3 regions of the Amycolatopsis sp. NPDC102389 genome follow, and region 3 is predicted to be linked to each of the others. Evidence: riboswitches for the same ligand, from Rfam matches in the RefSeq annotation. Region 3 holds a riboswitch; each other region holds the start of a gene.

Region 1 (7,572 bases), on a different contig from region 3:
AGCTGGGCGAATCCCAGCAGCGCCAGCGGAAACCAGTAACGCGGTCGCTCATTCCCCATGCGGGGTGAGGGTAGTGGCTCAGGCGCAGAACGGGGGCAGTTCGCGCGGATCGTTCTCCGGCACCCAACGGCCTTCCGGCTTCTCGTACTGCCAGCGCGCGCCGCGGGCGACGATCTGGCGCAGCGCCAGGACGATCCGGTCCACGTGTTCGGTGGTGCTGCCGAGGCCGACGCTGACGCGCACGGCCTGCTGGCCCGTCGATCCGGCGACGGCGATCAGCCGCTTCGTCGCCACGTGCGCGCAGAACGCGCCGTCCCGCACGCCGATGCCGTACTCCGCGGAAAGGACCGCGGCGAGCCAGCCGGGGTCGAAGCCCTCGACGATGAAGCTGAGCGTGCCGACGCGGTCGACAGGCGCGTCGAACAACCGCAGTTCGGCGAATCCGGGGATGGCGGCGAGGCCGCGGCGCAGTCGCGCCAGCAGTTCTTCTTCATGGGCGACGATGCCGTCCCAATTCGCGGCCAGCGTCTCGCAGGCGACACCGAGCGCGTAGACGCCGACGGTGTTGGGGGAACCGGCTTCGTGCCGCTCGGCACCGGAATTCCAGACCACACCGAGGTTTTCGGAATCACGGGTGACGAGCTTCGTCGCACCGCCACCGGCGAGGTACGGCTGAGCCGCGCGCAGCCAGTCGGCGCGGCCGATCAGCGCGCCGGCACCGAACGGCGCGTACAGCTTGTGCCCCGACAGCGCGACGTAATCGACGTCGAGATCCCGGATCGAGATCTTGCGGTGCGGCGCGAGCTGCGCCGCGTCGAGCGCGATCCGGGCACCGTGCCGCCGCGCGACGGCCGCGATCTCCTTGACCGGCAACAGTTCACCGGTCACGTTGGACGCACCGGTGACGACGACCAGCCGCGGGCCCTGCGGGCAGTCCGCGAGCGCTTCGTCCACAGCGGACACCGCGGCGAGGCGGGTGCGCGGCGTCTGCACCCGGCGGACGTTCGGCCCCTTCCACGGCAGCAGCGCGGCGTGGTGCTCGGTGTCGAACACGACGACCGACGTGTGCTTCGGCAGGCTGCGCGCGAGGAGATTGAAGGAATCGGTGGTGTTGCGGGTGAACACGACGGTGTCGGTCGATCGCGCGTCGACGAAGTCCCGCAGGATTCCGCGCGTGCGCTCGTAAAGCTTGGTGGAGACCTGCGAGGCGAACCCGGCGCCGCGGTGGACGCTGGCGTACCAGGGCAGGAACTCGTCGACGGCCGCGCGGACCTTGTCCAGACAGGGGGCGCTCGCCGCGTGGTCGAGGTTGGCGTATCCGATGTCGCCGCCGGTCACCAGCGGAACCCGCAGATCGGCGCAAGCGACCGTCGGGATTTCGTGCGTGGCAACGGTTTCAGCGGGGGTGCTGGGGCGTTCGAGAGCGAGGGTCATCGTCATCCTCCGGGCCAGGGGACCCGACGAGGATCCCGCGCTTGCCCGTCGCACCTCGCGACGAGCCAGGTCCTCACCCGGGGCACCCCACCGCGGAAGGAGGGTTGCCGGTCAGCTAGCCGGGGCTTGACGCTGACACTCGTGACCTACGGACGAAGTTAGCGGATGGGCGAGCGATCGAGCCAGCCCTCGTCCGCATCTTGAGACGCCGCTCACGTGTCCCGCGAGCGGGCAGAACCCGGCATTTAGTCCTCTGAACGCGGTAGATGCACGCGCAAGTACCGCATTCAGAGGACTAAACGCTGCAGGTCAGACCCGGAATCGGCCGGGCAGCCCGATGGTCGCGCGGGAGGAGAGCTCGGTCGCGGTACCGGAGTACTGATCGGTGCCCGCGGTGAACTGCCAGCCGCCGAAGGTCTTGCCGTCGACGGCTTCGCCGTAGGCCTCGGCGACCTCGGTCGAGACCTCGTCGTAGGACTTGCCGTTCCAGTTGCCCGCGCCGACCCCGAAGTCGCGCGAGTCGCCGCCCTGCGCGGCGGCCGTGGGCAAGGTCCACAGGGTGAAGTGCACGTGGGCGCCGGTGCTGCTGCCACCGCAGGGCAGCGCGTTGCCGGTCCGGCCGAGGGCGTCGCCGGGGACGACCTTCTGGCCGTCGGTGACCGAAATGTTCTCCATGTGGTAATACCCGGTGCGCCAGCCGCCGTCGTGGTCGACGGTCACCCAGTCGCCGCCGGAGCAGTGCTGGATCCGGACGGTGCCCGCCAGCGGCGCGCGAACGGTCTTGTCACCCGGGCTGAAGTCGATGGCGTTCTTCACGCCGGAGTTCCCGTTGTCCGAGTGGATCCCCGCCGAGTAGACCGACTGGCCCGAGTCGAAGGGCAGCCCGAACGCGGGAAAGGCCCCGGCCGCGGTCGCCGTCGGGGCCGCGAGGACCACCCCGACGAGTGCGGCGGTGACCCCCAGACCGGCGAACCGCACAGGAAGTTTCGTCACCTTGCGTACTCCTTACCCCGCGACACTCACCCATTCGATGGAGTCGATTGCCGGGAAAGTAATCCAAAAGGAGTACGAAAGGGAAGAATTTTCTGAGATCAACCGACGAACAGCTGGTGCCTGCTCGTGACCTACTGGCCGGATTCGCCCTTCCACCTGGCGAGGCGGCCCGCGCGGTCGACGGCCCGCAGGCGTCGCTCGGCGGCGTCACGGACTTCGGCGGTGGTCACGACGAGTAACTGGTCGCGTTCCTGAAGCCGGGTGTTCTTGTTCGGCGTGAAGCCGGCGCCGTCGCGGACAAGGAGGCTGATCGTCGCCCCCACCGGCAGCCGCAGTTCGGCCAGGTAGACGCCGTGCATCTTCGACCCGGTGTTGATCCGGACCTGCAGGAGTTCCGCGCCCATCTCGTCGAGCGGCGCGGAGTCGACGTCGATCTCGTGCGCCTCGGCGTGCTGGGCCAGCCCGAGCACTCGGGCGAGCGGGGTCAACGTCGCCCCCTGGAGCAGCGTCAGCACGATGACCAGCACGAACACCGCGTCGACCAGCTCCTGCGCGCCGGGAACCCCGGACGACAGCGGGATCAGCGCGAGCACGATCGGGACCGCCCCGCGCAACCCGGCCCAGGACAGGAACACCTGTTCTCGCCAGGGGATCTTGAACGGCAGCGCCGACAGCAGCACCGACAGCGGACGGGCGAGCAACAGCACGACCGCGCCCGCGACCAGGCCCTGGACCAGGCTCTCGAAGATCCTGCCCGGCGAGGCGAACAGGCCGAGCAGCACGAACAGGCCGATCTGCGCGAGCCAACCGAGGCCTTCGGCGAAGGACAGCGTGTCCGACCGGTGCGGCAGTTTCGAGTTGCCCAGCACCAGGGCCGCGACGTAGGTGGCGAGCAGTCCGGACGCGTGCGCGAGCTGGCCGCTCGAGTACGCCACGACGCACACCGCGACCGTGGCCAGCGGGTACAGACCGGTGGCGGGAAGCGCCGCCCGGCGCAGCGCGAACGCCCCGCCCCAGCCGAAAGCGAGCCCGATCAGGAGCCCGGCGGCGAGTTCGTAGACCACCAGCAGCGGCAGCGACCAGTCGATGGTCGTGCCCTCGGCGAGGACGACGACGGCGATGTACGCCGGGGCGTCGTTGATTCCCGACTCGATCTCCAGCGCGCCGACGAGCCGCTTCCCGATCCCCGCCGATCTCAGCACCGAGAAGACCGCGGCGGCGTCGGTCGAGGCGAGTACCGCGCCCCACAGCAACGCCATCCGCCAGTCCAGGCCCAGCAGCCAGTGCAAAGCCGCGCCGGTGACCGCGATACTCACCGCGACGGCCACTGTGGACAGTGCGATTCCGATGCCCAGCGAGGGTTTCACGGTGGTCCACCGAGTGGTGAGACCGCCTTCGGACAGGATCATCACCAGCGCGGCGAGGCCGAGCGACTGGGTGAGCTCGGGGTTGTCGTACTGGATGCCGAACCCGGCTTCGCCGAGCAGGACCCCCATCCCCAGGTACAACAGCAGCGAAGGAAGGCCGACCCGGATCGACACCCGGACGGCGATCACGGCGACGAGGAGCACCGCACCACCGGTGCCGAGGATGAGCGGGAGCTGCTCCATGTCGCCTCCCGTTCCGGTCGCCGTGAGGGCTCCAGAATAGTGAGGCGGTGATCGTCACACGTTCGTGTACCGGTAGAAAGCCGTCCGGATAACCTGTGTTACAGACTGTCCATTACGGACTGCGCAGGGACACCAGGTCGACACCGAGTTCCGCGAACGGCTTTTCCGCCGCGGGCAGGACTTTCACCGCGCGGTTGCCCTCACGGGACAACCAGCCGGCACTCACTCCGTGAGACAGTAACGCCGCGGCGGCCCGGCCCGCCAGATGATCACGCCGCACTGTCCAATCCAGACAGTCACGCAGCATCGGGCGGCGGCCGCCGTCGATCTCCACCCCGAGCGCGTCGAGCACCTCGCGCCCGCGACCGGTCAGCGTCAGCCCGCCGGCGTCGTCGATCAGCCCGGTGGCGAGCATCCCGTCCCGCAGCGCGACCCCGACCGTCCCGGCGAGGTGGTCGTAGCAGGTCCTGGCGAACTCGAGCCGCTTCACCCGCACCGAAGACCGCAATCCCTTCACCGGCCGGTGTTCGGCGTGCTGCGCCAAATGCTCGATCAGCTCCGCCACCCGGGGGTCGGCTATCCGAACGTAACTGTGCCTCCCCTGTTTCACCCGCACGACGAACCCGGCGTCGGTCAGCTTCGTCACGTGCTCGCTCGCCGTCGACGCGGCCACGTCGGCCGCGCCCGCCAGCTCGGTCACCGTCCAGGCGCGCCCGTCGAGCAGCGCGAGGCACATCGACGCGCGGCTCGGATCGGCGAGCACGGCCGCGACCTCGGCCAGTGCGATCGTTTCCATGCCTTCACCGTAGAAGACCGACGGTTCGGCGACCGCCGAAGCATCAGCCTGCCAGGAACTTCGCCGCCAGCTGGACCGCGGGCTTGGAGTCGTTGGAACCTTCGAGCATGACGGCGAAAGCGACGTCACCGCGATAGCCGACGAACCAGCCGTTGGCGTCCGCCCCCGAACCGAACTGCGCCGTGCCGGTTTTACCGAAGACGGCCCCGCTGCCCTTCAGCGCTTTCGCGGTCCCCGTCGTGCAGACCTCGCGCATCATCGCGCGGACCTGGTTCAGCACCCCGGCGGGCGGAGCCTGGTAACCGGCGTTGACCTTGGTCTCCAGCCCCTGCCACAGCTTCGGCACCACCGGCTTCCCCGTGGCGACCGTCGCGGCCATGAGCGCCGCGCCCAGCGGGCTGACCTGCACCCTGCCCTGCCCGATCCCGGCCTCGACCTGCTCGTCACCGCTGCTCGACGGCTCCACCTTCCCGGTCTCCGTCGACAGTCCCGGGACCTCGAAGTCGGCGTTGAGGCCGAGCTGGCTCGCGGCCTTCGCGAGCCCGTCCGCGGGCAGTTGCCCGGCGAGCCGCCCGAAGGTGGTGTTGCACGACGCGGCGAACGCCGTCTTCAGCGAAACGGTGCCCAGATCGAACCCGTTGTCGTTCTTGAGCGTGCGGGTCCCGATCTGCTCACTGCCCGGACACGCCACCTGCGAGTCGGCGGAGACTCCGCCCTGCTGCAACGCCGCGGTCGCCGTGGCGATCTTGAAGGCCGAACCCGGCGCGTAGAGGCCGCTGAGCGCCTTCGGCTGGTTCCCGGCGGCGCTGTTCTGCGCGACCGCCAGGAGTTCGCCCGAGGTCTTCATCGCGACGATGATCGCCGATCCGCCGAAGCCGTCGACTGCCTTCTGCGCGGCGTTCTGCGACGCGACGCTCAAAGTCGAAACCAGCGGTTTGTCGGTCTCGGCGGCCTCCCCGAAGAGCGTCTCGACCGGTTTGCCCGCGACGTCGACGCGCGACACGGTGACGGTCGTCCCGGTGCCGCTGTTCTGCCCGGAGGCGACCTTGGCCAACGCTCCCTGCAGGATCGGCGCGACGCCCGCCGCGTCCCCGCCGACAAGCGCCTTGCCGTCGCGGTCGGCCACGACCGGCTTGGCCGAAACGGGCGCGACGGAAAGCCGCTGCCCGGCTTCGAGCTTCGGGTGGATCACCGACATCGCCCAGCGGACCACCCATTTCCCGGCGTTGCGCACGAGGTCCAGCTTGCCTTCGTACTTCCAGACACTGTTGCCCGCGAAGGTCCACGCGACGTGGAAGGTGGCCGACGTCGAGGTCGCGTTGCCCGGCGTCGTCGGGACCTCGCCGAGCGACGTCCTGACCGACGCCCCGTTGAGCGTGTTTCGCGTGCCTGTCAGGGCGGTCGTGGCGGCCGCCGGATCGTCGACCGGGGCGGTGGTCAGGTCACCCATGTCGAACAGCCGCAGGAACCGGGCGGCCACCTGCGCCGGGCTGTCCTGCGCGCTCTCGGTCGATCCCCCCGGACCGCCTCCGGAGGCCGCGGGCGCCCGGTCCTCCTTGACCAGCAGCACCACCGCCGCCACCACGATGGCGACCACCGCCAGCGCGGCGCCGATCAGGATCCCTCTTTTCCGGGCAGGACTCATGGTTTCGCTCTCCCCCTACGGCGCGGCCCCTCGCGCGCGCCCCCGGGCGCCAGCCTGCCGATTTCGCCCGCGCAAGGCTGCCGCGCGGTGAGAAAGCGGCTGTTCCGAATCCTTTTCGTGATCCCGGTGGCCGGGACCCGCGCTCGCGAGGGTCAGGCCTTGGTGACCGCCACGGTCACCTTCGTGCCCTCGCCGACCGTCCCGGCCGAGCCATCGGCGACGGCGCCGTAGGCCACCGAAGTCGCCAGCGTCTCCGAAGCGATGAACTCCTCGTGCGTCTTCGCGGCCGTGACCACGTCTTCCGGCGCGTCGACCGTCAGCGCGATCCGGTCGGCGACGTCGAGCCCGGCGTCACGCCGGGCCTGCTGCACGACCCGGACGAGGTCACGGGCCAGGCCCTCGGCCGCCAGTTCGTCGGTCACCTCGGTGTCGAGCAGCACCAGCCCGGCACCGCCGGGCAGTTCCGCCGCCGCGCCGCCGCCCTTCGCGACCAGACGCCGCTCGTACTCGCCTTCGACGAGCTCGATCCCGGCCGCCACGACGGCACCGCTCTCGGACGTCGTCCACTCACCGGCCTTGACGGCCTTGATCACCGTCTGGACGTCCTTGCCCAGCCGCGGCCCGGCGGCGCGGGCGTTCACCGCGACCTCGAAACCGCCGTGCGCGGCGACATCCGCGGTCAGCTCGACGGATTTGACGTTGACCTCGTCGCGCAGGATGTCGGTGAAGTCGCGCAGCGAGTCGGCCTCGTGCGCGGCGACGACCAGCTTGGCCAGCGGCAGCCGCACCCGCAGCTTGTTCGACTTCCGCAGCGAAAGCGCCGAAGACGCCACCTGACGCACCCGGTCCATCGCCGTCACCAGCGCCGCGTCGGCGGGCAGATCGAGTGCGTTCGGCCAGTCGGTCAGGTGCACCGAACGGCCGCCGGTCAGCCCGCGCCAGACGACCTCCGTGGTCAGCGGCAGCAGCGGCGCCACCACCCGCGAGGTCACCTCCAGCACGGTGTGCAGGGTGTCGATCGCGTCCTGCTCGCCCGCCCAGAAGCGGTCGCGCGACCGGCGCACGTACCAGTTCGTCAGCACCTCGAGGAAGTC
Region 2 (7,572 bases), on a different contig from region 3:
GACCTGCGGCTGTTACCGGCCGCGGCGACGGCCTGGCTCGGCACTCTTTCCGGGTTACTCGCCGGCTGGTGGATCACGATGCTCTGCGGTGCGGCCGCCGTGGTGCTCGCGATCGCCGCCGGTGTCCGTGCCCGCCGGACGGCGTCCCGGTGGGTGGCGGGCCTGGCCGCCCTGGCGGTCCTCGGCGTGCTCACCGCCGGTCCGGTGGCGCTGCGGATCCGGGCCGCCGAGCACGACGACCTCCGTGCCGCCGCCGCACGGGGGAGCGACCTCACCGCGAGGGTGGTGGTCACCGAGCGGCCACGTCCGGTCCGCGGTGCCGGATACGCCGATCGCCAGGCAGGCACCCGCCTGGTGGTCGTCGCCGCGACGGTGGACACCGCGGTGGCGGGTGAGCAGGTGGTGGATTCGGCCGGCCGGATCCTCCTGCTCGCTCCCGCCGAGGGGTGGACGGACCTGCTGCCCGGGCAGCAGGTCACCGCCTCCGGACGGCTCGCGCCGGCGAAGGGGGCCGAACTGACGGTCGCGGTCCTCTCGGTGCGAGGTCCGCCGTCGGCCGTAGGACCGGCGCCCTGGTGGCAGCGAGCCGCGGAATCGCTGCGCACCGGGCTCCGGGAACTGTGCGCCGTCCTCCCGGAGGAGGAGGCCGGTCTCGTGCCCGGACTGGTCGTGGGGGACACGAGCACGCTGTCCCCGAGGGTCGAACGGGAGTTCACGGACTCCGGCATGTCCCACCTGATGGCCGTGAGCGGTGGGAACGTGGCGATCGTCTGCGGCTCGATCCTGCTCCTGTTGAGAGTGCTCCGGGTCGGGCCGCGGACTTCCGCCGCCGCGGCCGCCGCGGGGCTCGCCGGGTTCGTGGTCCTCGCCGGGCCCGCACCCAGCGTGCTCCGCGCCGGGGTGATGGGAGCGGTCGGGCTGCTGGCGCTGGCGCTGGGGCGCCGGGGTTCGGCGCTGCCCGCGCTGGCGTTCGCGGTGGCCGGGCTCGTCGTGGCTGACCCCGCGATGGCCGCCGACTTCGGGTTCGCGCTTTCGGTGCTGGCCACGGCCGGGCTTGTACTGCTGGCGCCGAGGTGGGCGGAATGGCTGGTCGGACGCGGTGTCCCGGCCGGCTACGCCGAGGGGCTGGCCATCCCGCTGGCCGCGTTCGTGATGACGGCGCCGGTCATCGCGGGTATGGCGGGATCGGTCAGTCTCGTCTCGGTGGTGACCAACTTGCTCGCGGCGCCGGTGGTCGCCCCGGCCACCGTGTTCGGCGTGCTCGCCACCGCCGTCGGGCCGTGGTGGCCGTCCGCGGGCAGGCTGCTGGTCCGCTTGACCGAACCCGAGGCGAGCTGGCTCATCACCGTGGCCCGCCATGGCGCCCGGGCGCCGGGAGCGGTCGTGGACTGGCCGGATGGCTGGTGGGGCGGGCTTCTGGCGGCCGGTCTGCTCGCCGTGCTGCTCGTCCTCGTCCGGCTGCGGCACGCCAGGATCCTGCTGGCGATCGCGTTGGCCACCGGGCTGGTCGTCTTCGTACCGGTGCGGGTGCTGGCACCGGCATGGCCACCGTCGTCGTGGACTGCCGTCGCCTGCGACGTCGGACAGGGCGATGCCGTCGTCCTCGCCACGGGCGAGCAGGGGAGGGCGGTCCTGGTCGACACCGGGCCGGAACCGGGACCGGTGGACGAATGCCTGAGCAGGCTCGGTGTGGACCGCCTGCCGCTGATCGTGCTGAGTCATCTGCACGCCGACCACATCGGCGGTCTCGGATCCGTCTTCGAGGGCCGGTCGGTCGGGGCGGTCGCCGTCGGCCCGGGCCGGGCCCCCGCGTGGGCGTGGCAGCAGGTCGCGGACGAGACGGCGCGCCGCGGGATTCCCTTGCTGGAGCTGGAGATCGGGCAACGGCTGGACTGGCCGGCGTTGTCACTCGACGTACTGGGACCGCGCTATGTCACCCGGCGATCGGTTCGCGAACAGGACGGTACGGTGATCAACAACGGTTCCGTCGTCCTGCGCGCCGGGACCTCGGCGGGCCGGTTGCTGCTGACAGGTGACATCGAGCTCGCCGCACAGGCCGACCTGATGGCCGAGGGCGCCGATCTGCGTGCCGACATCCTTAAGGTCCCGCACCACGGAAGCCGTTACACGGCACCGGATTTCCTCAACGCCGTCGCGCCGAGGGCCGCGTTGGTGAGTGTCGGTGCCGGAAACACCTATGGTCATCCGAACAAGTCCACTTTGGACAATCTGGTGGCCGTCGGCGCGTCGGTCGCCAGGACGGACACGGACGGCGACACCGCGGTGGTCGCCGACGCGCGCGGCCTCGCCCTCGTGCGCCGGGGCGAGCCCCGCGGCCCGCCTCGTTCGTGAGGCGGGCCGGCGGGAACTCAGATGCCTAGGGCCTTTCAGATGCCTAGAGCCTTCAGATGCCTAGAGCCTCGCGGACCGCGTCGGCCGAGGCGCTGACGGTGGCCTTCGGGCCGATCTTGTCCTCGACGGCGTCAAGGGTCTTGAGGCCGTCACCGGTGATCAGCAGGACGATCTCCTCGTCCGGGTTCAGCTTGCCGGTCTCGATGAGCTTCTTGGCCGTCGCGACGGTGACCCCGCCCGCGGTCTCGGTGAAGATGCCCTCGGTGCGGGCGAGCAACCGGATGCCCTCGACGACCTCTTCGTCGGTGACGTCTTCGATCGCGCCGCCGGTGCGGTTGACCACGTCGAGGACGTAGGGGCCGTCGGCCGGGTTCCCGATCGCCAGCGACCGGGCGATCGTGTCCGGCTTGACCGGCTGGACGACGTCGTGTCCCGCGCGGAAGGCCGCCGAGACGGGCGAGCAGCCGGTGGCCTGCGCGCCGAACACCTTGTACGGCGTCTCGTCGACGAGGCCGAGCTGACCGAACTCACGGAAACCCTTGTCCACCTTGGTGAGCTGGGAACCGGAGGCGATCGGCACCACGATCTGGGAGGGGAGCCGCCAGCCGAGCTGTTCGGCGACCTCGAAGGCCAGCGTCTTGGAGCCCTCCGAGTAGTAGGGCCGGACGTTCACGTTGACGAACGCCCAGCTCTCCTGCTCGGCGGCGAGCTGGGTGGCGAGCCGGTTCACGTCGTCGTAGTTGCCGTCGACCGCGATCAGGTCTCCGTCGTACACGGCGGTGGTGAGGATCTTGGCGCGCTCGAGGGTCTTCGGGATCAGCACGACCGACCGCCAGCCGGCGCGGGCCGCCGCGGCGGCGACGGCGTTGGCCAGGTTGCCGGTCGACGGACAGGCCAGCACGTCGAACCCGAACTCACGGGCGGCGGCCAGTGCGACGGCGACCACGCGGTCCTTGAACGAGTGGGTGGGGTTCCCGGTATCGTCCTTGACCCAGACCTTCTTGACGCCCAAGGCTTTCGCGAGCCTGTCGGCCTGGATGAGCCGGGTGGCGCCGGGTTCGGTGTTGGGGATTTCTTCGACGTTCGAGGGAACGGGAAGGAGCTTCTTGTAGCGCCAGATGTTCTTCGGCCCGGCTTCGATGTCCTCGCGGCGCACGCGGCCGAAGTCGTAGGCGACCTCGAGCGGCGAGAAGTCCTCGGCGGAAACGAATTCGGGGGCGAGCGGCTGCCGGTGTCCCTCTTCCTTCGACACCAGTTCGACGGCCGGTCCGAGATCCGGGGTCTTGGTGGTGGAGGTCGTGCCGAGGGTTGCGGTCATCGCGAGGTCCTTTCCTCATCTGCCCCGCCGTGGCGGGCCGGAATTGGCACCGTGTTCGTCAGCTACCCCGCGATCGCGGGATGACAGGCTGACGCCGGTTGCCGGGGCTTCATCGGGCCGTTCCCTCTGCCCCTCTGGATGAGCGGTATTCGATTGTCGGCACGCGTGTCATCGCGTCGCCTCGCCAACACCGTACGACATGAGGCTCAGGTGGGGCCACCGTGCCCGGAACACATCACCGGGCAAAGCACACGAGAGGAGGAGTGGCAGGATCGTCACCGTGACGACGCAAGCTTCCGCCCCATCGCCGCTGGTCCTGGTTCTCGGTGAGGAAGAGCTGCTGATCGAACGTGCGGTCCGCAGTGCTTCGGACGCGGCCAAAGCGGCCGATCCGACGGCGGATCTCACCCGGATCCGGGTGTCGGACCTCACAGTCCCGGCACTCGCGGAAATGGTCAGCCCCTCGCTGTTCGCCGAGGGCCGGGTGATCGTCCTCGAATCCGCGCACGACATCTCGCAGGAGCTCGCCGACGGCGTCATGGCCTACGTCAAGGCGCCCGCCGACGGCATCGTGCTCGTCGTCGTGCACAGCGGAGGCGGCCGGAGCAAGGCCGCGAAAGGGCTTCCCGCCGCCTTGAAGAAGGCCGGCGCGGAGGTCGTCGAGTGCCCGAAGCTGACCAAGGCCGCGGAGCGGGAATCCTTTGTCCGCAACGAGGTCCGCCGGGTCGGCGGGAAGATCGACGGTGCGGCCGTGCTCGCGCTGATCGACGCCGTCGGCTCGGATCTGCGCGAGCTGTCATCGGCCGCGACCCAGCTCGTCGCGGACGCCGGTGGGGTGGTCGACGAGCAGGCGGTCCGGCGCTACCACCGTGGCCGTGCGGACGTGAACGGATTCGCGGTCGCCGAGAAGGCCGTGGCCGGCGACAAGGCGGCGGCGCTGGAGTCGCTGCGCTGGGCGATGCAGCTGGGCGTACCGCACGTGCTGGTGGCGGACGCCCTCGCCGACGCCGTCCGGACGATCGCGCGGGTGTCCGGCGCCGGTCGCGGGAACCCGAATCAGATGGCCGGCGAGCTGGGGATGCCGCCGTGGAAGGTGCGCAAGGCGCAGGGGCAGGCCCGCGGCTGGGGGCAGGACGGCCTGGCCACCGCGATGCGGGTGGTCGCCCGGCTCAACGCCGAGGTCAAGGGGGTCGCGGCCAACCCGGAGTACGCGCTGGAGCGGGCCGTCCTGGAGGTCGTCGGCGCCCACGGCACCAGCCGCTGAGAAACAAGCCGCCGAGAACAGCGAAAAGGCCCCGGCGACTCGTGTCGCCGGGGCCTTTCGAAAGCCGATCAGAGAGAGTTCGCGCGCTTCGCGAGCGCGGACTTCTTGTTGGCGGCCTGGTTGGCGTGGAGAACGCCCTTGGTCACGGCCTTGTCCAGCTTCTTGGCCGCGTCCTTCTGCAGCTCCAGGGCCTTGGCCTTGTCACCGGCGTCGGCGGCCTCGCGGAACTTGCGGATCGCGGTCTTCACCGAGGACCGGATCGCCTGGTTGCGCTGACGCGCCTTCTCGTTGGTGGTGATGCGCTTGATCTGCGACTTGATGTTGGCCACGGGGGCGCTCCTCTTGAATCTCTCGGTGGTTTCACCGTCGCGCTGTGACCGGCCCTGCGCGCTCGCGAGAGCGGCGCGGGTTTCCTCCATGACGGAATGCCACACGACGGCGAGAAGCAAGCTTAACAGCCGTCCCGGGGTGGCTCGCGGCAGCCTCGGGACGGCTGCTTGCGGTACGGTGAAGATCGTAGTGCCTAGGGTTCCGCCGCCTGCCCGGCCGGCGAAAACACACAATCAGGGCAGACGGGACCGGTCCGAGCGGCACCATCGGCGGAGCCGGAAGCGCCGCCGTTCATCTGACGGGACAAAAGCCTGGAGGACCGGGTTTTCCGCGTGCGCGGAAAACGTGAAAGGTCCGCCGTGAACGCCACCGCCCTGTCCTTCGTCATCATCGCCGCGGTCATCCACGCGGGCTGGAACCTCGCCGCCAAGCGGATCCGCCGGGGCGGAGCCCGGTTCGTCTGGGCTTACTACAGCCTTTCCGCGATCCTGCTCATCCCCGTGATGGCGGTCTCGCTGGCCGTGGAGCCACAACGTCCACAGTGGACCTGGCTGTTCGCCGCCGTGGTCACCGCGGTGTTCCACGTCACCTACGGCGTTGTCCTCCAACGGGGATACGCCGTCGGCGATCTGTCCGTCGTCTATCCCGTCGCCCGCGGCACCGGGCCGTTGATCTCGGTGCTCGCCGCCGTCGTGTTGCTCGGTGAGCGGCCGGGGCTCCTCGGCCTGGTGGGCGCGTTCCTCGTGGTCGCCGGGGTGCTGGTGATCGGCACCGGGCGAGCACCGGCGCACGCCGACGCCGCCGATCGTGCCGCTCGCCGCAAAGGTCTGGCCTACGGCCTGCTGACCGGTCTCACGATCGCCGCCTACACACTGTGGGACGCGCATTCGGTCACCGGTCTCGGTGTCCCGCCGATCGTGTACTTCGGGACCGGTGCGATCGTGCAGAGCCTGCTCATGGCGCCGTACGCCCTGAAGGATCGCGAGGAGATCTCGTGGCTCTGGCGTGAGCACAAGCGTGAGGTCGTCATCGTCGGCGTGCTCTCGCCGGTCGCCTACCTGCTGGTGCTCTACGCCCTCCAGATCGCCCCGGTGAGCCTCGTCGCACCCGCGCGCGAGCTGAGCATCGTCTTGGGCGGCATCGCCGCCTGGCTGGTCCTGGGGGAGGCGAACGCCGTCCGCAGGCTGGCCGGTTCGGTGGTGGTGCTGGCGGGGATCGCCGCGATTGCGATGGCCTGAACCCATCCGGTAGGGATGAGCCATGGACGTGCTGAGCAGCAGGGTGCTGATCCACCCGAAGGACCTCGACGTGTCGACGGCGTTCTATCGGGACACCCTGGGCCTGGCCATCGACAAGGAGTTCCCCGGCGGCACGGTGTTCTTCGCCGGGAACGGATCGATCGAGATCGTCGGTACCGGAGAGACCGGTCCGACCCCTGACGTCGCCTTGTGGCTGCAGGTCCGGGATCTGGCCGCGGCGCTCGAGGAGCTCGAGGCGAAAGGCCTGGAACCCGTCCGCGGCGCGCGGCGCGAACCGTGGGGACTGGACGAAGCGTGGATCGCCGACCCGGACGGCACCAGGATCGTGCTGGTCGAAGTGCCGCGCGAGCATCCGTTGCGCACTGATCCGCGCTAGCTCAGCGGCTTGATCGCGCGCAGCTGAGCGGCGAGGGAGGCGCCGAATCCCGGAGGGTCCCAGGTCCAGGTCTGCAGATCGACGAAGCCGGCGTCGGCCGCTTCGTCGGCCAGCTCGTGCCGGGAGACCGGAAGCCACTTCTCGTGCGACGAAATCAGCAGCCTGCCACCGGGGCGCAACACCCGGAACAGCTCGGCGAATCCGGCCGCCCGGTCGTCCCACAGCTGCACGTTGTTGACGCTCAGGACCACGTCGACGCTCTCGTCGGGCTCACCTGTGGAGTCCGCGGTGCCCTGCCGCAGCTCCACCCTGTCGCCGCAGCGGCGGCGAGAACGGGCAAGCATCTCCGGGGACGGGTCGACACCGATGGCGCGGCCCGCGAGTTCGGCCGTGGCCTGCAAGCCGACGCCGGGGCCGGGGCCCACGACCAGGGCGGTCTCGCCGGATTCGATCGACGCGAGCTCGACGACGCGAAGCTCGGTGGCGGCATTGCCGTGCGCCATCGCCCGGCCGCCGAACCGGCCTAGCAATCCCCGGGGATGGCCGAACGTGCGGTCGAGCATTTGGGACAGTGAAGTACTCATACATCGAGGGCACCACAGCTCATCACGGGCCGCATCGGGGATGACCCCCACTCGCACCCGGAGCGGCATGGGACCATAGAGCTGGCACA
Region 3 (7,572 bases):
TGGCCGCGCTCGGCCCCGACGCCGACACCCTGATGGCGGAGATCGACGTCGACGTCGACGAGCTGATCCGCCTGATCAGCGCCGAGACCACCATGCTCCCGCCGATCGTCATTCCGGACGAAATGGCCGAAGACCGCACCGCGGGCGCGCCGATGAAGGCCGCGACCAAGGACGAGGTCATTTCGAGCGCGACCCGTGTTTGGAAGAAGCGGTTCCTCAAGGGGACCGTCATGGCGGTACTGCTCACCCTCGGTGGTGGCGGCGCGGCCGCGATGGCGATGAACAAGAGCGTCACGCTCGACATCGACGGCAAGCAGCAGACCGTCCACAGCTTCGGCGACACCGTCGGTGAGGTCCTCGAAGACGCCGGTCTTTCAGTCGGCGCGCACGACTCGCTCTCGCCCTCGCCTCAGGCCGAGGTCGGCGACGGCGGCGTCATCAAGCTGGAGCGCGGCCGCAAGCTGAACCTGATCGTCGACGGCGCACCCCAGCAGGAGTCCTGGGTCCGCGCGACCAACCTCGGCGAGGCGTTGAACCAGCTCGGTCGCGCCGACCTCGCCAAGGCCGGCACCTGGACTTCGCTCCCGCAGAACGGTGAGCTGCCGCTCGAGGGCGCCACCGTCGAGGTCAAGACCCTCAAGAACGTCACGGTCTACGACGGCGCGAACGAACCGCGAAAGGTTCAGACCAACTCGGTGACCACCCAGGAATTCCTCGGTGAGCTCCGGATGACCCTCGGCCCGGACGACGAGGCCGTCGGCGGCCTCGACGTCAAGCTGGTCGACGGCGCCGAGGTCCACATCAGCCGGACCGGCGTCACCATGGTCAAGCAGAACGAGGAAATCGCGCCGCCCGAGCAGAGGGTCGACGACCCGGAGCTCGAAAAGGGCAAGACCAAGGTCGAGGACCCGGGCACCCCAGGGCAGAAGACCGTGACCTACAAGGTCACCAAGCGCAACGGTAAAGAGGTCGGCCGCGAGAAGGTCTCGGAAGAGGTCATCACCGAGGCCAAGCCCAAGATCGTCAAGGTCGGTACCAAGAAGCCCGCCGATCCGGTCATCGGAGACGCCGGCGCCTGGGACCGCATCGCGCAGTGCGAGTCGACCGGTAACTGGGCCGCCAACACCGGTAACGGCTACTACGGTGGCCTGCAGTTCAACAAGAGCACCTGGGACGCTTACGGTGGCGACCAGTACGCCGCGTACCCGCACCAGGCCAGCAAGGCCCAGCAGATCGCTGTCGCCGAGAAGGTCCGCGACGCGCGTGGTGGCTACAGCGCTTGGCCGCACTGCGGCAAGAAGGCCTGACGCCAGATCATTCTCCTTTCCTGAAGGTCACCATGTGGGTTTGCCCGCAAGGTGGCCTTCAGGCCGTTAGAGGCTTCTGAGGTTGTGTCGCGTTTCCGGATCTCGGTCTCGAGAGTCGTGCCCACCAACGAGGGGGACGTATGTGGGCGACATTCCGGGAGCCTTCAGCCGCAGTGCCCTCTCGAACGCCTCCGCCGCGATGAGGGCCTTGGCGGCCCTGTGGTCGCGCCTGGGTGGACGTGGGACGGCTCGCGGGTCCCTCGCCGGGCTCTGCGGGCTGAGGCTGTTCAGGGGCCCGTTCCGAGGTCTGCCGGGGCATGGGGATGTCGGGGCCGGCCTCCGCGAGATCGACGATCTCCGCGAACGCGTCGCCGCGTCTCTCGGCCGGTGCACGGTCATCGGCTTCTCCGCCGGGGGCTGGATAGGCCCGCGGCACCAGGAGCGCGTTCAGGCGGGCGCCTGTCTCGGGGTCGAGGTCGCCGCGCATGTCCCAACGGCCGGTTCGTTTCTGGCGCAACCAGAATTGGCTTCGCTGATGGTTCGGAGCGGGGTCGTCTTTGGGGTTTCCGTCAGGGTTCAGTTGTGCGAGCAGATCTGTGCCCGCCACCGTGACGTCGCGCGGTCTCGCGACGCAGGCGAGCTCGACCAAGCCCTTCTCGGCCTCGAGCCGTGCGCTCGCGGTGACGTGCTCGGGCAGCTTCTTCATGACCGTGACGATCCGGTCGATACTGGCCTCGGCCAGCGCGCCGGTGGTGGCCGAGGTACCGGTCAGGGGCGCGACGGGGTCGATCGACGTGCCGTCGCGCGCCCGTCTCGAATTGAGCGCCAGCGCTCTGCCGGTCACTCTCTGAGCCTCTGCTCGAGGTACCCGGGCCACATGCTCGTAGAAGACGGCGATCGAGTTGTGTCCGTAGAGATCACGGACACCACGTGACTCGATCTCGGCCAGGATCTGGCCGACTTCGGCGACAAGACGTCGCCCTTCGCGTAGCCGCGTCTGCAACTCGTCGAGAAGCAGTTCGGCGTCACCTTCCGGCAGATTGAGCGGGAAGGCCTTGGGAATGTTTGTGCTGGTCATCCCTCGATTGTCGAGGCATATTCGAACGAATGCACGGTATCGATCGGGTGGATGATCATTACGCTCCGGCTGCGCGAACCTGCGCCCATCACCCTTGAGTGGGATGCGTGTCGCTTCGGAAAAGCCATCCGGATGGTGGGGCCGGATCAGGCCTGCCCATGGCTCGGGCGACGCATCTGGTCCCACTCCTCACGGAGCACCCCGTAGACGACGGCGTCGTGCACTCCGCCGGGCCAGCGTCGAGCGCGTCGGAACCGGCCTTCTTCGACGAACCCCAGCCGCCGCCCGACGGCGATCATCCCGGGGTTCCCCGAGAACGTGGCGAAGTCCAGGCGGAGGGTGTCGGTGCGGGCGAACAGGTAGGTCGTCCACATACGCATGGCGTCGGTGCCGTACCCGCCGCCCCAATAACGTTCGTCGTAGATGACCAGCCCCATCCGCCGCCAGTCGGTCTGCCTGCTTTCCCAGTACCAGCTGACCCTGCCGATCAGCCTGTCGTCCCTCAGGTCGCATACGGCGAGGCTGGTGCGGGGATCGGGTGGCTCGGCCTTGATGGTGGTGAGTTCGCGTGCCGTCGAGTCGGCGGCCGCCGCGGTCGGGGTACCGAAGTAGGGACCGTTCGTTTCGTGCCAAGGCCGTGTGGGATCGAGCAGATCGCGAAGAGGTCGGAGGTCGCTCGGCCTCCAGTCGCGCAGCCGGACTTTCCCGCCTTCGAGTACGACGTCGTCCACCGGCCAATCGTGGCCTGCCGGGGCTGGTTACGATCGTCGGGTGACTGAACTGCTCGGTCCTGCGGAGATCAGGGCGCTGGCGGCCGAGCTGGACGTACGTCCGACCAAGAAGCTCGGCCAGAACTTCGTGCACGATCCCAACACGGTGCGACGCATCGTCGACCTTTCGGGGGTCGGCGAAGGCGACATCGTGCTGGAGGTCGGGCCGGGCCTCGGCTCGTTGACGCTCGGGCTGCTCGCGACCGGCGCCGAGGTCGTCGCGGTCGAAATCGATCCCGTGCTGGCCGGGCGATTGCCGAACACCGTGGCCGAACGGGGCGGGGCCGAACGACTGACGGTCGTCGGCGCGGACGCGTTGCGGATCACCGCGGACGACCTGCCCGCGCGGCCGACGGCGCTCGTCGCGAATCTGCCGTACAACGTCGCCGTTCCCGTCGTGCTCCACCTGCTCGCCGAGCTGTCGTCGCTGACCAGTGGCCTTGTGATGGTCCAGACTGAGGTCGCGGACCGGATGGCGGCCGGCCCGGGGAGCCGGACTTATGGCGTGCCAAGCGTCAAGCTCGCTTGGTACGGAAAGACGCGCAAGGTCGCCGCGGTGCCTCGCGCGGTGTTCTGGCCGGTTCCGAACGTGGACTCCGCGCTTGTCGCCTTCGAACGGGGTGATGTGGTGTCGTCCGTGGACAGGGAAAGACTGTTCGCGGTGGTCGACGCCGCCTTCTCCCAGCGGCGGAAGACTTTGCGAGCCGCGCTGGCGTCATGGGCCGGTTCCGCCGAACGCGCGGGGGAACTGCTCGAGAAGGCGGGTATCGATCCCAAGACCCGCGGTGAGCAATTGGATGTTCATCAGTTCGCGCGGATCGCCGCGGCCGCCGGCTGATCGCCTGCCGCAAGTGTGACCGGCGCCGCGCGGACGCGGGCTGGGCCAGGTCAGCACAAGTGCGTAAGCCTTCTTCTGGATCTGTATGAGCCACCGTTGTCTTAGCAGGTAGCGCGCCTGACGGAAGCCGGCGCCGCCGATCACTGTTCCAATATATGGACAGCGGATCCTGTATAATGGACGCGACCAGACGTGTGATCTGCGCCTACGCGCTTGCTTTCATCTAGTGGGATCGGTTTTACTCAGTGGGCCATCCCGAGCGACTGAGAGACCTGGCTCGCCGAAGTCGCAGCAACCACCCTCCACAGGGCAGGTGCTACCGCCAGGACCGATGGAGGCTGTGTCTAATGAACAGGGTCACCCACCCGCTCCTGCTGACCAGGCGACGTGTCGTCGATGAAGGTCGCCGCACGGTAAGTGCGTGTCGACGCTCCACCGTTACTGCCTGAGTCCTTCTCCCTTACCTCTGAAATCCGTCCCTTCTCGGACGGTTACTCGGTGACGGTCGGCGCGCTCGAAAGAAGCAGCGCCCCATTCGCATGGAGCCTTTCGTGATCACTGTCGAAAACCTGTCCAAATCCTTTCCCCTCAACGGAAATCCCGTCGTCGCACTGCGCGATGTAAGCGTGGACATCCAAGCGGGCTCGCTGTTCGGGGTCGTCGGCCCGGCCGGCTCCGGCAAGTCGACCCTCGCCCGTTGCATCGGCCTTCAGGAGCGTCCCGACCGCGGTGTCGTCCGGCTCGACGGCCTCAACACCGGAACCCTCGACGGACGCCGTCTGCGCGAAATCCGTCGGCAGGTCGGCGTCGTGAGCACCAAACCGGAATTGCTCGCCGAGCGCACCATCGCCGGCAACATCGCTTCGCCGCTCGAGCAGCTCGGCCTCGACGGACCGCAGCGTCGCAACCGGGTCGGCAACCTGCTCGACCTGGTCGGGCTCACCCCCCGTGCGGGGCAGCGGCCGGGCGAGCTGTCCGAAGGGCAGCTGCGCCGAGTGGCCATCGCCAAGGCGCTGGCCGCCGGGCCGTCCGTGCTCTTGGCCGACGACCCGACCGCGGGTGTGCAGTCCGAGGAGTCCGGCGCGGTCTTGACCGTGCTCGACCGGGCGCGCGCCGAGCTCGGAGTCACCGTGCTGCTCACCACTCCCGACGCCGGCGTGGTTCGCCGGGTCTGCGACGACGTCGCGGTCCTGGAGGCCGGGGCGATCATCGAACGTGGGACCGTGCTCGACCTCGTCTCGGACCCGAACAGCCGGACCGCGCAGGCGCTCCTCCCCGCGATCGAGACCGGGCGGGCGCAGGCTTCGAAGTACGACCGCGCGGTGGACGTCGTGCTCGTCGGCTTCGCCTCGGTCGGTGCGCTGCTCCCGGAAGCCGCCGGTCGCTTCGACGTCGAACTCGCCACGATCGGTGGCGGTCTGACCCGGATCGGCGACACGCCGGTCGGCCGGTTCCGTCTCGGTGTGCGCGGTGAGCGCGCGGACGCCGCGCTCGCCTGGATCGCCGAACGCGGCGGCCACGTGACCCACCCGGTCCGCGGACCGCAGGGCGTCGCCGCCTGATTCCTCCACGAACGGGCCGCCCAGGACGAATTCAGTCCGGGGCGGCCCGTTCGTGTCCGACTCGTCCTGTTCTCTTTTCTCCTGGTGACGGCGCAAGTGGAGCGGCCACGTAGGCTTGACAGGTGCTCGCCGTCGTACCGCCCCCAGTGACCGTCAGGGTTCCCGCAAAGGTCAACTTGCACCTGTCGGTCGGTGACGTACGCCCGGATGGCTACCACGAGCTGGTGACCGTGTTCCAGGCGCTTTCCTTGACCGACGAGGTGACCGTCGCGGTCACCGAGGACCCGGGCGTCGAGGTCTACGGGGAAGGCGAAGGTTCCGTACCGACAGGGGCCAACAACCTCGCTTGGAAGGCTGCGCAGGCGTTGGCGGCCCACGTCGGCAAGGCGGACGGCGAGTCCAAGGTCAGGGTGGTGCTGCGCAAAGGCATCCCCGTAGCGGGTGGGATGGCCGGTGGCAGTGCCGACGCGGCCGCGACCCTTGTCGGTCTCGCGTCGCTTTGGAAGCTCGACATCTCCCGAGACGAGCTGGCTGGTATCGCCGCGAAGCTCGGCAGCGATGTCCCGTTCGCGCTCTACGGCGGGACGGCGTTGGGCACCGGCCGAGGTGAGCAACTGGTGCCGGTCTTGTCGCGGCACACCTTCCACTGGGTCCTGGCCTTCGACCAGCGTGGTCTTTCGACTCCCAGGGTGTTCGGCGAACTGGACAGGTTGCGTGAAGAGGGCAGCCCGCCGCGAATCGGTTCGCACACTCCGGTGGTCGAGGCGTTGGCGTCCGGCGACCCGCGGCAGCTGGCGCTGCTTCTCGGCAACGACTTGCAGGCGGCCGCTGTCTCGTTGCGTCCGGGACTGCGCCGCACATTGCGGGCGGGGGTCAACGCGGGCGCGCTCGCCGGCACCGTCTCCGGATCCGGCCCGACCTGTGCCTTTCTCTGTGCGGATGCCCAATCGGCCGTCGAGGTCGCCGCGGAGCTGTCCGGTGCGGGTGTCTGCCGCACGGTGCGCGTCGCACACGGGCCGGTGCCCGGAGCCCGGCTGGTAGGGGGCGACGACGCGCCACGGCCGTCACCGCCGCGGGTGCACGCCTGAGGGTGTCCGAAATGGACACCGACTAATTCGTTGTGGTGCGAGCTTTTTGGAAAGGATCGGCTGAGGCATGGCCAACTTGGTCAACCTGGAGTCGGTGAGCAAGTCCTTCGGGGTGCGCCCGCTGCTCGACGGTGTTTCGCTCGGTGTGGCGGAGGGGCAGCGTATCGGTGTCGTCGGTCTCAACGGGGGTGGGAAGACGACGCTGCTGGAGGTTCTCGCTGGGATCAGCGAGCCGGACACAGGACGCGTCAGTCAGGTCCGCGGCTTGCGGATGGCCGTGGTCACCCAGCGGACCGAACTCCCCGAGGGCAGCACGGTCGGGGATGTCGTGCTGGAGCGCTACGGTGCCGAGCACGAGTGGGCCGCCGACGCGCGAGTCCGGTCCATTATGGATGGTCTGGGGATCACCGCTCTCGGCGTCGAGAAGGAAACGGCGAACCTGTCCGGTGGCGAACGCCGCCGGGTGGCGCTGGCGGCCGCTCTCACCGGTGAACTGGACCTCGTGGTCCTCGACGAACCGACCAACCACCTGGACGTCGAAGGGGTGCGCTGGCTTGCGGATCACCTGCTGAACCGCAAGATCGCGGTCGTGGTCGTCACTCACGACCGGTGGTTCCTCGACACGGTCGCGAGCCTGACCTGGGAGGTCACCAACGGTCGCGTCGAGCAGTACGAAGGCGGGTACGCGGACTGGATCTTCGCGCGGGCCGAACGGGCGCGGCTGGCGGCGACGGCCGAGGAAAAGCGGCAGAACCTGGCGCGTAAAGAGCTCGCGTGGCTGCGTCGCGGCCCGCAGGCCAGGACCTCGAAGCCGCGCTATCGCGTAGAGGCGGCGGAGGCGCTGATCTCCGACGTGCCGGAGCCGCGTGATTCGGTCGAGCTGCAGGCGTTCGCGCGTCGACGGCTGGGGAAGACCGTGCTGGAGATCG

The links. Region 3 has a riboswitch for S-adenosylmethionine ahead of ACIRGA_RS05920 (methionine ABC transporter ATP-binding protein). Riboswitches for the same ligand answer to the same signal wherever they lie in the genome.
Region 1: linked by a shared signal. The riboswitch ahead of ACIRGA_RS10175 (aminotransferase class V-fold PLP-dependent enzyme) and the one ahead of ACIRGA_RS05920 (methionine ABC transporter ATP-binding protein) in region 3 are both predicted to bind S-adenosylmethionine.
Region 2: linked by a shared signal. The riboswitch ahead of thrC (threonine synthase) and the one ahead of ACIRGA_RS05920 (methionine ABC transporter ATP-binding protein) in region 3 are both predicted to bind S-adenosylmethionine.

The regions. Positions count from the first base shown of each region.
Region 1 is NZ_JBIWKX010000008.1:121,558-129,129, forward strand. It holds gene ACIRGA_RS10170 (hypothetical protein) at 1-59, opposite strand, end outside; gene ACIRGA_RS10175 (aminotransferase class V-fold PLP-dependent enzyme) at 79-1,434, opposite strand; SAM riboswitch class IV at 1,467-1,581, opposite strand; gene ACIRGA_RS10180 (M23 family metallopeptidase) at 1,744-2,427, opposite strand; gene ACIRGA_RS10185 (potassium/proton antiporter) at 2,559-4,037, opposite strand; gene ACIRGA_RS10190 (ArsR/SmtB family transcription factor) at 4,150-4,833, opposite strand; gene ACIRGA_RS10195 (penicillin-binding transpeptidase domain-containing protein) at 4,877-6,478, opposite strand; gene ileS (isoleucine--tRNA ligase) at 6,631-7,572, opposite strand, start outside.
Region 2 is NZ_JBIWKX010000032.1:20,143-27,714, reverse strand. It holds gene ACIRGA_RS25035 (ComEC/Rec2 family competence protein) at 1-2,352, shown strand, start outside; gene thrC (threonine synthase) at 2,405-3,670, opposite strand; SAM riboswitch class I at 3,683-3,815, opposite strand; gene holA (DNA polymerase III subunit delta) at 3,951-4,934, shown strand; gene rpsT (30S ribosomal protein S20) at 5,003-5,263, opposite strand; gene ACIRGA_RS25015 (EamA family transporter) at 5,624-6,502, shown strand; gene ACIRGA_RS25010 (VOC family protein) at 6,525-6,899, shown strand; gene ACIRGA_RS25005 (class I SAM-dependent methyltransferase) at 6,896-7,483, opposite strand.
Region 3 is NZ_JBIWKX010000004.1:72,712-80,283, forward strand. It holds gene ACIRGA_RS05900 (transglycosylase family protein) at 1-1,307, shown strand, start outside; gene ACIRGA_RS05905 (DUF222 domain-containing protein) at 1,366-2,385, opposite strand; gene ACIRGA_RS05910 (GNAT family N-acetyltransferase) at 2,532-3,116, opposite strand; gene rsmA (16S rRNA (adenine(1518)-N(6)/adenine(1519)-N(6))-dimethyltransferase RsmA) at 3,157-3,993, shown strand; SAM riboswitch class I at 4,241-4,331, shown strand; gene ACIRGA_RS05920 (methionine ABC transporter ATP-binding protein) at 4,545-5,555, shown strand; gene ACIRGA_RS05925 (4-(cytidine 5'-diphospho)-2-C-methyl-D-erythritol kinase) at 5,678-6,643, shown strand; gene ACIRGA_RS05930 (ATP-binding cassette domain-containing protein) at 6,711-7,572, shown strand, end outside.